DNA from 4 places in the Thalassotalea ganghwensis genome. Region 4 is predicted to be linked to each of the others. Evidence: predicted binding sites of a transcription regulator. Region 4 holds the regulator's gene; each other region holds the start of a gene.
What was found. The regulator LexA, encoded in region 4, represses DNA repair genes until DNA is damaged. The targets are predictions, from matches to a motif close to TACTGTATNNNNATACAGTA.
Positions count from the first base shown of each region.

Region 1 (3,169 bases), on a different contig from region 4:
ATTCGCTAAGCTACTTTGGGTTACTTTATCACCAGCTAGCAGGCGAGCAATTTCTTGGACTCTGCCATCCGAACTTAGTTCCGTTACCGTCGTTTCTGTATGTTCACCATCGGTTAATTTGGCGACAAATAGTTGTTGGTTACCCTTACTAGCTACTTGTGGTAAATGCGTGACACATATTACTTGAGTATTTTCTGCCAATAACTGTAACTGTTTTCCTACCATCGCTGCGGTTGGACCACTAATACCGACGTCTACCTCATCGAAAATGAGCGTTGGTGTAACCACATTTGCAGATAGGATCACCTGCATTGCAAGACTAATACGGGAAAGCTCACCACCAGAGGCAACTTTATTCATCGCTTCTAATGCTTGACCCGGGTTTAAACTGGTTAAAAACTCGACATTATCAAGACCGTTAATGGATAGTTTATCTGAACTTACTTTAACAACCCTGATTTGAAATTGCCCATGCGGCATATTAAGGTTTTGCATACTTGTGGTGATTTTTTCACTGAGTAACTCTGCTGCCTTGGTTCGTGACTCTGAAAGGGTTTGCGCCGCTTCATGATAGTGTTGTTGAACTTGATCAAGTTCTTCAGCAATTTGCGAAATTCGCGACTCATCACTGGTAATTTGTGCTAATTCGCTGAGCAATTGCTGATGAAGTTCGTATAGTTTATCTGGCGCAACTTGATGCTTTTTCGCTAATTGCACTGCTTGTGAATAACGCTCTTCGATCAATTGATAATGCTGGGGGTCTAACTCTAGTTTTTCCGCATAGCGAGCAAGCTCAGAGGCAGCGTCATCAACCTGAAGTAGTGCTTCAGTTAGTTGCTCTGAAATCGGTAATAAAGATTTATCAATACCACTAATTTCAGCAATTTGGTCACTCACTTTCCTTAATTGATCAACAATATTAAATTGTTCATCTTCGCTTAATCTTTGCACGCTAAGTAACGTTTCATTAAATAAGTGTTGTCCGTTGCTTTGTTTTTGATACTCCATTTCAAGAGTTTCAAACTCGCCAGCTTCAATCGCAAATTCGCTTAATTCTTCTGCTTGATATTGTAATAATTGTTGTTTGGCATCACGCTGCGTTTTATCTTCCATTAAGCGGTGATATTCTCTCGTTAATTCAGCGTGTTGTTGATAGTAATGTTTAACCGCTTCACGTAAATCGCCGTGCTTAGCATATTGGTCGAGAATATTTCGTTGCTCAGTTGCTTTTGTTATCAATTGATGATCGTGCTGGCCGTGAATATTGATTAACCGTTGTCCAATTTCTTTTAATTGGGCAAGCGGCACTTGTGAGCCGTTTATATAAGCTTTAGAACGGCCTTCTGCTGAAATAACACGTCTTAAAATACAGTCACTTTCATCGAGTAAATCATGTTGAGCCAACCAAGATTTTGCCGCCTTATTGTGCTCGATATCAAAGGTAGCAGACAGTTCAGCTTTCTTACTATTGGGTCTAACCACATTGGTTACCGCTCTATCTCCCAGACAAAGCCCTAACGCATCAATAGCGATTGATTTACCCGCACCGGTTTCGCCGGTGATCGTTGTCATGCCTTTTTGCCAATCAATTTCTAGGGCACGAACAATGGCGAAATTTTGAATATTTAAATGGACAAGCATCACATAAACTCACTGTATATAAATATAGGTGTTAATTTATACAGTAATTTATTTATATGCAAGTACTACGAATCGATAACATTGTAGTATTTTGTTAATTATTGATTTGATTAATAAAGTTTATTGCCCCAACTCAGTTTACTTCGTAGTACGTTAAAGTAATCGTGGTCTAGGGGATGAATTAATCTGAGTGTGTGTTCACTTTTTCGAATAATTACTTCGTCGCCTGGCATGACGGCTAAAATGACGTGACCATCACAACTGACTTGAAGGTTTTCGTAGTTCTCATTGGCCAGAACTAACTTAATTTCACTATTACCATCAACAACAATAGGGCGACTCGTTAACGTATGAGGAAACATTGGTACAAGAGAAAACGCATTTAGGTTAGGCGTTAAAATTGGGCCACCCGCAGACATTGAATACGCGGTAGAACCTGTAGGAGTTGAAACAATTAAACCGTCTGAGCGTTGGCTAAACATGAAGCTATTGTCAATGTAAACTTCAAACTCAATCATACTGGCAACTTTACCTGCATGAAGCACTGCCTCGTTGACAGCACTATTACAGCTTTTTAGTTTGCCATGACGATATACTTCTGCCTCGATTAAAAATCGCTGCTCTGAGCGTGACTCGCCTTTTAAAATTTGCTCTAAAGGGGCGATTAAGTCATTTGGGGATAGATCAGTTAGAAAGCCAAGGTTACCTCTGTTTACACCGATTACGCCGATATGATAACAAGATAATACCCGAGCTGCGCCAAGCATATAACCATCGCCACCAACAACAATAGCTAAATCCGCTGCTTCACCGATTTCAGTCAGTGACATGACTTCTATATTTTCAATTTTTAATGAATTGGCAACAGACTGCTCGATAACAACATGGTAATCATTGTCAATGAGGTACTGGTAAAGGGTAGAAATGGTGGCACTTGCCCCTTCATGATTAGGTTTACCGATCAATCCTATTGTTGAATACAGCTTGCTCATAAGGTTATCAAAAAAATGTTAAAATTCACTGATAAATCAAGTTTCGCTGTATTTTTATCAGTTGTAAAGTAAGGTTTTTGCGTTTTGTTAGCAATTTGAACTTGAATCATTGGCACAAGCCCCCATAATTAGCACCATTAATCTTTATCTTGGAGTTTTTCATGGCGAACGAGTCACACGAAAATAAAAATGAACGGGAATTAACCCCTGAAGAAATAGCAGCACAAGAAATCATCGAACAAGCAGAAGAACAAGTTGAAACACAATTTGATTTTGCTGCGAGTCACATCGGTGAAGCTCAGGAAAAAATTAATGAATTAGAACTCGCTCTAGCTGCAGCGGAATCTACTGTTGCCGATCAAAAAGATAGTGTGATAAGAGCTAAGGCAGAAGTTGACAATGTCCGTCGTCGAGCGGCGCAAGATGTTGAGAAAGCCCGTAAATTTGCACTAGAAAAATTTACTCAAGAGTTACTACCCGTTGTTGATAACCTTGAGCGAGCAATTGCAAGTATTAATGTTGAAGATGATACGCAA
Region 1 is NZ_JBQRUM010000020.1:51,808-54,976, reverse strand. Features, by position in the region: gene recN (DNA repair protein RecN) at 1-1,641, opposite strand, end outside; gene nadK (NAD(+) kinase) at 1,752-2,633, opposite strand; gene grpE (nucleotide exchange factor GrpE) at 2,795-3,169, shown strand, end outside.
Region 1: a site for LexA is predicted at 1,668-1,687, ahead of recN (DNA repair protein RecN). Genes of this name have one in related genera too.

Region 2 (3,169 bases), on a different contig from region 4:
ACAGTGCGTTCATGCTCAGGTGCCTGAACATTAACATCATCATTGCTTAATACGTATTACGCGTAACGTCTGTAATACGGAAATTTTTCCAGCTCTTTCTTTTCTCGATGCTCTTTGTTTATCTCTAGATAATCACTGGTGAAATCAAAATTCACATTGGAAACGAATACAAAGCCTGATTGATTATCGACCGTTGTTGTATTCACGATGGGCGTAGGTTTTGGCATGTTATGGTCGCCCCAGTTACTTAAATAGAACTGTCTATCTGAACTAAGATTCAGTGTTCTGGTTGCTACCGCATGGTCAATCATCTGTGAGTGATAATGGTCAAAGGCTAAGGCTTGCTCGTAGAAAAAGTTGATTTTGTCGTAGATAACCTTAGCCCCCAGTTCATGCTTGTCCATCATGCGATTAAAGATGTCTTTATTCATTAAATCTTTGAAGATTTTAACGTTATCTGAATCTCGATAATGACGGTTTGCTGGGTTTAACTTAACAGTTATCTTACTATCACATGCATGACAGGTAAGAAATTGTGAGCCAAGCTTTTCTTCCTTGATTATTTGAGTGACGGGCTTACCACCTTTTTTGAGTGGCTTTTTGACAATGCGCTCGACAATGCGGTCAGGCTGGGCTTTCCCATCTAATTTGTAGAGTTCGGGGTGAGTATAAATTCCCTTGTCTCTGTTTTTACACCGAGGCTTTTGCTTTTTAATGCCACGCCTATTATTAGGAGATAGTGGGATATAGTAGTGCCGAAACGTCTTAGGTTGTCCGGGGATAGCTTTATTCTGACACGTTGGCTCGACTGGCTCGTATATGGTTGAAAGACGTTTTACTTCTAATTCAAAACAACGATTGTGTAACATGGTGGTACTGTGACCACATAATTTGCAAGTGAGCAGTTGCTCAGATTTATCGTCACTCCATGTAAGCTTGTATTCGTTACCTAAGCCCCGTTTAAGCTTACCATTTACTTTGTAAGTAGGGTTTTTAGCTACGACACCAAAATTCTTACATTCTGGATTTTTACAAAAGTTAAGCTGGGTATATATGCCAGTTTCCTTGTTTTTATAAGCTCTTGGAATGGATATGGCTTTGGTTGGCGTATGCTTATTCTGTTGTGGTGTTGATTTTAGCGGCTCAACCGTATCATCAAGTAATTTGAAAAACAGCACTGCACATAAAGAAGCATCAAGTAGCGCACTGTGTTTAGTTCGCCTTGAAATATCAATGCCGTATCGTAAGCAAGCCGCATCTTGGCTGATTTTTCTAACACCGAATTTGCTCTTAGCAAGCTCCATTGCACAAGTGACTTCAGCACAAATATCAGACACCGTTGAAGGGTAATTAACTCGGTTTAACTCTGCATTTAAAAACCGTAAATCAAAAGCTGCATTGAAGATAACGAGGTGACTGTCCTTGATAAATTCAATGAATTGCTGATGGATATCACTAAAGGTGGGTTGGCCTTCTAATTCTTCATCTAGGATTTCATGAACTCGAAAAGCGCTCTTAACGGACTTTTTGCCCTCAGGATTAATTTTGAGGTTGAATACATGTCCCGTGGGAGTGGAATCTTCATATTCTATGCAGGCTAGGTCGATGATCCTATGGTTGCCTTTATGGGGATCTAAACCTGTGGTTTCCGTATCTAAGAAGACATATTTCGTCATAATTACCACTCCTATAGCCAATATTATAGGAGGTTTTGACAAGTTTTAAATAACTCATTGAAAAAACTGACTAATCGTACATTATTTCAGTTATTTTAACTATGGAATTAAGCTTGCAATAAAGATTTATTCGTTACTTTTCAAGTGTATAAAATAATAAAGAGCCACTATCCTAAAATAGCAGCTCCAAGTTGACTCAATAGCCCGGTTTTACACTGGCTTTTTTATGGTAATTTGTTGAGCTCTGCAAATCTACCGTTACAAAATGTAAATAAAAGCGAGTACTTGTCATCGGTCGATTATCAGCCGTCATCTATCGCAAAGGAATGTGCATTGTAAACGCTGCTGATTAAATTAGCTTCAATAACAAAACAAGGAAGATAATATGCGCTTCATACAATTAACATTAGGCACACTACTATCGTTGTCTAGCCTTACATTATTTGCTTCACAAACGATAAATACATCAACAGAAAATCATCAATTGATCAAAAAGGTTGTGCAAGCCTACGGCGGGGATTCACTGTTAGCACTATCAAGTTATCAGTTAACCGACCACTACAAGAGTTTTAGAGAAGGGCAAAGTTACAGTGCTGATGAAATTGATCTTGAGCATGCTCGTGCACAATTGACTGTTGATTTAGCAAAGCAAAGAAAAGACTTTAAGTGGCTAACTGGTGATAAAGATAGCTTTTCTGTTCGTCAGCAACTTTTTGATGGTAATCAAGGTTATCGTCTTAATCACAGTGACAAAACCTTATCGCAAGTACCTAATCTCAATTTTATTTCAACTGAGCGCCATTACTCTTATCATTTGGATACTGCGCTGGCGTTATTAATCAAAGATAAAGAAACTCAAATTACTCGATTAGATGACAAAAACTTATATGGAGCCCCACATTTTCAAGTGCTTTTGGAAAGACAAGGTTATCCTAAGTTGACCTTGTTAATAAATCAGCGCGATTTTCGAATTGCCAAACTAGAGCGGCCACATTGGTCTGGTAAAGTGTTTAGTTACCGCTTTAGTGACTATCGAAATGTCGATGGTCTTTTATATGCCAACAGCGTTTTTGTCACGCGTGGTGGGGCACCTTATTCCGTGCTTACACACAGAGAATTTATCCCTAACTTAGCGGTTAAAGAGACATTTGAATTACCTCAAGATTATCGTCAAGCTGGCAAAGGGATAGACTTTTCAGCAATGCAAGCTAAGCAAATTGACGACAAGCTATATTTGGTTGGCCAAGATTGGGGCTTTAGTATCTTTTTAGATGCTGGCGACTATTTTGTTGGTGCAGGTGGCTACAAAGATCTGAGTAAACGATTAGCCTTTGTTCAAGATAAGTATAACTTACAAAAGCCATTGAAATATTTAGTGGTCAGTCACCACCATCTTGATCATTTAGGTGGTATGAAGGAAGCGTTCGATCTCGGGGCAATCTTGGTTACTAAGCAGCAACATTTAGCGACAATAGAGTCTATTGTCGGTGAAA
Region 2 is NZ_JBQRUM010000005.1:28,724-31,892, forward strand. Features, by position in the region: gene ACSLUH_RS06505 (exonuclease domain-containing protein) at 57-1,676, opposite strand; gene ACSLUH_RS06510 (MBL fold metallo-hydrolase) at 2,062-3,169, shown strand, end outside.
Region 2: a site for LexA is predicted at 1,741-1,760, ahead of ACSLUH_RS06505 (exonuclease domain-containing protein). Genes of this name have one in related genera too.

Region 3 (3,169 bases), on a different contig from region 4:
TGAAGCTTTAATTCGTTAAACACATAATCAATAGATGCGCTGAGCATTTCATGCATCAACTGCTTACCTTGATAACGTTCATCAATAGAGTACCCTAAGTTACAAGCCCTAAATACCCCATAAACAATATTTGAGAATGTCGCTAGAGCGAGAACTTCGCTGGTTTTTTTATCTAAACCGACAAAAGGAAGGCATGTTCCGGCGAGAAAGTTTTGGTAATTGGTTTTGACACGCTCTTTGGCGGTTTTATCATTATAATAAGATTCTTCTCTTAACGGCTCCCACTGGGCAAGGTGAGATTGGTTATGTTTCTCATAATTGAGTAAATACCAATACTCCTCCGGCTTTAAAATAGTGATCACTAAATTTTCAGTAAATATTTCTGGTAGTTTATCCAAAATGACGTCCGTTATTCATTGTGTAGGGAGTAGTTATACCATTAATTATTTCATCGGTTAACTTAGTCTCGTTTATTGAAGTTAACCTCTGGTAAGCATTCAAATCCAGGTTTTGCAAAGAAATAACCTTGCATTAAATCAACACCTGCTTCTTTTAACCACAGCATTTCTTCATAAGTTTCAATTCCTTCAGCAAGTGTGGTTATCTTGAAGTCTTTGAACATGGTAAGGCAGTTTTTAATGATAATTTGACGAGCTTTGTCTTTATCAATATCTCGGATAAGCTTCATGTCCAGTTTGATAATATTGGTTTGAAAATCGGCCAGTAAGCTTAAACCAGAGTAACCTGCACCAAAGTCATCAATTGCAGTTTTAAACCCCATTGATTGATAAGAGTTAACGATATGTTTGATAAAATCGCTGTCGTCAATTTTTTCGACTTCGGTAAATTCAAACATAATTTGCTTGATCGGGAAGTTATGCTCTTTGGCTGCCATTAACGTTGTACGAATACAGCGTTCAGGTTGGTATATCGCTTTTGGTAAAAAGTTGATACTCAGCATACTATCAACACCTAATTTTGCAGCTAGGGTGATGGCTTTAACACGACATTGTTGATCAAATGCATAACGATTATCGTCGGTAACTTGTGAAATAATCGAGTAGGCCGATTCATTATTGAGTCCTCTCACTAAGGCTTCATAACCGAAAATAGTTTCCGTTTGGCAATGAACGATTGGCTGAAAGGCCATGGTGAAGTCAAAATTTAGCAGCGACTTATCGGCACAATTAGCACATGACAATACATTATTGTTTTTTTCTAAATCGCTCATTAATCAGACCTAACCTGTTATGTTTTTAAAGTGAAGAAAGTAAAAGGAGTATTACCTATATTGTTTGCTAAATCATAGGAATTAATAGCTTTTAATTGTCTTCCTTGGATGATTTTGACTATAGAACATGGCGCTCATAAAATCAAAAGGTAACCACCTTGCTATCAAATCATTTTATTTTCTGTTTTTCGAGTAAAAATATTAGCTTAGCTAAGTTCTGCTTGTTTAGAGCCACCTCACATATTTACATTTATTTGATGCTCTTCTATACTGTGTTTTTATACAGTATTTTTGTGGTGGGTGTAATATGAATGCCTATATTAAAGCACTAGAGAATAAGCGTTGGTTGTGGCGTGGTGTTGAACAGGCATCTGAGCGAGAAGGTAATGCTAGTGGCTATCCCGCATTGGACCAACGATTATCAGGTGGCTTTCCGCCAGCCAGTGTTATTGAAATTAAAACGCTCAATGGCATTGGTGAATTACGGGTATTAATGCCTTATTTACAGCAGCAACAACAGAAGTTGATGATATTTATTGGTGCACCAGCAATGCTCAATAGTGAGTTTTTAGTTAAGCATTCGATAGTGTTATCTCAGGTTTTATTCGTTGATACACAAGATGCTGAAGCACTTTGGTGTGCTGAGCAATGTTTAAAAAGCGGCTGTGTAAGTTGCGTCTTGTTATGGCAGCAAGCGTTAGAGCTTTTACATATTCGTCGCTTAGTGTTAGCAGCAGAGCGAGGAGAAAGTAACTTATTTGTCTTTCGTCAAAATCATTCATTGACGATGAATTTACCAGTGGCCTTGAGTATGGAATTATCGCCAAGTGTTCGAGGTGTAGCTGTTACCATCCATAAGCGAAGAGCTGGACGAAGTCATGCTAAATTCGATGTTGATATGAGTGAGTATTGGCCGGATTTAGTTAAGCAGCCAATAAGCAATAATGTGGTGTCGCTTTCAGCTCACCTTCAAAAGGTAACGCAAGTGAGTTAAGACTGATGTTATGGCTTTACTTGTATTTCCCTTCATTGCAGCTTGATCAACTTATTGATAATGGCGAGCAACAACGCCAGCAAGTGATTGCTATCGTTGATGCAAGACGTAATGAGATTATTCAAATCAATGAACCTGCTAAGCAGGCCGGACTAAGTTGTGGGATGGGGTTGGCAACAGCTTCAGCCTTGTGTCATTCGTTGACCGTGCTTCCGTATCAAGAGGAATTAGAGTTTAAGCAATTAACCTTCATTGCTGAGTGTTTGTATCGTTTTGTCGCTGATATAGCGCTTGATCGTCCTAATGGATTGTTTTTAAAAATTGACAATATGTTAGCTCTATATCGAGATGTTGGTGTGCTGTGGCAAAAGATTCATCAATTATTAGCAGGAATGAATGTTCATGTGCATTATGCAACCGCGATAACACCGTTAGCGGCTAAATTATTGGCTCAGGCTCATGTCGATAAGATCACCACGGAAGAAAATATTGTTGACCAGTTATTAGCGACACTGCCAATTGAACGAGTTTTTAAATCTACTCAGCATCAAACGCAACTAAGGCGTTTAGGGATAAAAACCTTTGCTCAGCTTGATAGCTTGCCAACCAAAGCATTGGCTGCTCGTGTTGACAATACCTTCATCTATTATTGGCAACAAATTAAGGGAAGTATTCCGTTAAAGCTGAGTTTTTATCAACCTAAGCTCAAGTTTTATCAATATATTGAGTTACTTTATGAAATTAAAGAAGTCACGGTGTTGATAAGGCCACTTACTAAAGTGATTGCCAAGCTTAGTCATTTTCTAAGGGTAAGAAATTTAGCCACACAATCGATTTTGCTGACGTTAATACAGCGTGAGTGCAAACCACTTTCAATTTTTATTGAAAGTGCAGCACCAGAGGATGATCAACATAAGTGGCTGAATTTGATTAACCTACATTTA
Region 3 is NZ_JBQRUM010000014.1:114,064-117,232, reverse strand. Features, by position in the region: gene ACSLUH_RS14380 (GNAT family N-acetyltransferase) at 1-398, opposite strand, end outside; gene ACSLUH_RS14375 (EAL domain-containing protein) at 461-1,231, opposite strand; gene imuA (translesion DNA synthesis-associated protein ImuA) at 1,539-2,225, shown strand; gene ACSLUH_RS14365 (Y-family DNA polymerase) at 2,231-3,169, shown strand, end outside.
Region 3: a site for LexA is predicted at 1,500-1,519, ahead of imuA (translesion DNA synthesis-associated protein ImuA). Genes of this name have one in related genera too.

Region 4 (3,169 bases):
GTAAAAGGTGTGGCTTCAGCACCATTGGCAAATTTTTTCGCTTTTCCTAAAAATATTTTTTTAATGTCGGCGGTATCAAAAGTTGATTGATTTTGCGGATGTACAATCACTGCTATTTCTGCATTGGCAGTGGCTATAATTGTAAAGTAGGTCATCGAGCTGAATAGTATGATATTCATCACGGTATAAAGTGTTTTAGATACCATGTTATTTCCTCAGTGTTAGTTAAAAAGAGGCTAATACGCTAAAGCTATGATCAAGCGCATAATGTTAAGCATAGTATTGAACAATAATTCTACAAGTTTTAATTGATCAAAGTAGGTTATTGAATCTATGAAGAATTATTCACAAGGTTTTTTAGCATCGTTAACTGAGCTGCCGTTGGTGGAAGACTTAGGCCATTAGCTCTCAATAGACGCAATTACTTATTGTCCTAGTTTTACCGTACTTCAGCGAAGCTAACTATTACGTTGTTATCGCGAAAATAACACTTTGACTCGTTTTTGCCATGCAAAGATAAGCGTTTTAATAGCGTTATTTCTTGAATTTTAGACAATGTCTAATAATTAGTGGTACAGGTTAGGCTATTGGATTGCGTGCAGTAGTGATAATCTAAATAATAATGAGATTTTGCGGGTTGTTTATTATTTTTTATATATTGATAAAGTAGCTCCGCTCCCTTGCGCCCCATCTCAAAAGGCATTTGTCCGATATTGGCGGTAGATAATCCTTGGGCCAAACTTCTAAGCTGTATTTCTTCGGTATCTGCAGAAACAATGACGATTTGATTATTGGCAATTTGCTTTTTAAAGGGGCTTAATTGTTTATTGTAATCACTATTAAATTGAGCGAAGCCCGCCACAGCAAGAAATATCGGTGGATTCACTGTTTTGATTATTGATTCAAGTTGCAGCAACGCTGTAGAGCGCTTTCCCAGACTGTACAATGGACAACGTTCTGATTCTATCCAACCCCTCTGTCCTGATAATTTTTGCTCTTTTTGCCCTGACAATGAAAAGCGCACACCCGCGATACGTTCATTTAAGTTCGGTGTTGTGGGGTGTCCAGATTGAAGGCAAATGGCGGTTAAATCTTTCTTGGCAAATTTTTTAACATAATTGCCTAGTGCAACCCCAAAATCAAAGTTGTTGGTGCCGACATAGCTCAAGCGATACTGTTGATGCTCCGGCAGTAGATCTGAATCAAAGGTAATCACGGGTATCGCTTTTTCTTTAGCTTCGCGCAAAGCGCCCTTGACCAAGTATTCTGAATCGGTAGTTGATATTAAAAGTGCATCGACTTTGTTGGCGATCATTTGATTAATTTTTATCATTTGGCCACGAATGTCCTGGTAGTCGTCGGCGCCATCATAAAGACAGGTTATTTCTGAATGCTTTTTTGCATAGCTTTGACAGCCTTTGAAAGATTGTTGATAAAAACTATCATTTTTCGTTTTTCCAATGACCCCTATGGTGATTTGTGCAACGCTATCAGTTGCTACTAAATAACCCAATATGGTTAACAGCCACATCACGCGGTACAAGAGATAGGCTGTTACTTGGTTGAACAAAGTCGCTCCAAATAAGAAAAGTTTAATAGACTGAATAAAAGAGATTAATGCAAAACCTTTTATAAAGGAATAAGGATTTAATTTTTTATTAAACTTTTATTAATACCGCTTTGATCATACGGTGTTTGCAAAAACCGAAGGAAAGCTTGCGTTTATTTACAGGCTGTATACAATGACAGTGCCACTGTGTAAAAATACAGGAAATATTATATGACAGAAATGCGCCCCTTAACGTCTCGCCAACAGCAGATTTTTGATCTGATCAGAGAAAAAATATCTGAAACCGGCATGCCACCAACGCGAGCAGAGATCGCTGAATTTTTTGGTTTTAAGTCAGCCAATGCTGCCGAAGAGCATCTAAAAGCTCTTGCGAAGAAAGGCTATATAGAAATGTTACCAGGAACGAGTCGCGGCATTCGTTTGGCTGAAGAAATGATGGAAGAACAAGGGCTGCCGTTAATTGGTCGTGTTGCAGCTGGCGAACCGATATTGGCGCAAGAGCACGTAGAAGACCGTTATCAAATTGATGGAAATTTATTTCATCCAGCAGCGGATTATCTTCTACGAGTTAACGGAGAAAGCATGAAAGACATCGGAATTTACGATGGTGATTTGCTTGCTGTTCATCAAACCACCGATGTTAAAAATGGACAAGTCGTTGTTGCACGCGTAGAAGACGATGTCACGGTTAAAAGGCTTAAGCGTGAGGGAAATGTCGTATATTTGCACGCGGAGAATGAAGACTTTGCTCCGATAAAAGTTGATCTTACCTCTCAAAATTTCAATATCGAAGGACTTGCGGTCGGTGTTATTCGTGCTGCAGATTGGATGTAGAAATTATCAATGCAATGAGGCAAATTTTTTATCGTAAGTCGTGAAAAGTTGTCTCATGCAAGGTTTTTATAACCAAATGTCTATATTCAGCTATTATTGTTGAGTAAATGCTGATTATCTCTCCAGTTGGCTAAATTTTATACAAAAATATTTCGAAAGTTTTCAGCCCGTAAAATTAAATAATAGAGTATTTGCTCATTTCTTAATCACCCCTCTCAGGCCTTTGTTTTAGCGCCTTAGTACCTTTTAGAGTTTACACTCTATTGTTATTATTAGCTTTTTTTAAAATATTTTAAAAAATTATGAATTGACCTAGATCAATAATTAAGTAATTCTAGAGCAGAAAGTAATCAAAAAATAATGAAAAGGCTAACGTTAATCTGATTAATAAATAGCCATAGGAAAAAATAAAAACAAACTGTGAAACGGATGAGCAGCTTAATACTGATCATGCGTTTTGCCATTTAGGGTAAGGAGAGGTCGAGTGAAAAGACGTTATCTCAGTTGGCTGTTAGGGATGTTAGTTCCCAGCATCGCTTTAGCCGACTCGCAGTTGAATTTAACAAAAGGTGTAACCGAAGTTAGTAATGAAGTATATGGTTTACATATGCTCGCTTTATATATATGTACTGCAATTGGTGTAGTCGTCTTCGGTGCGATGATTTGGTCAATGATCTTTCACCGCAAATCAAAAGGTGTAGAAGCGGCCACGTTTCATGAAAGCACCAAAGTTGAGGTCCTCTGGACTGTTATTCCCATCATTAT
Region 4 is NZ_JBQRUM010000006.1:173,242-176,410, forward strand. Features, by position in the region: gene ACSLUH_RS08310 (phosphate ABC transporter substrate-binding protein) at 1-155, opposite strand, end outside; gene ACSLUH_RS08315 (substrate-binding domain-containing protein) at 560-1,570, opposite strand; gene lexA (transcriptional repressor LexA) at 1,790-2,404, shown strand; gene coxB (cytochrome c oxidase subunit II) at 2,889-3,169, shown strand, end outside.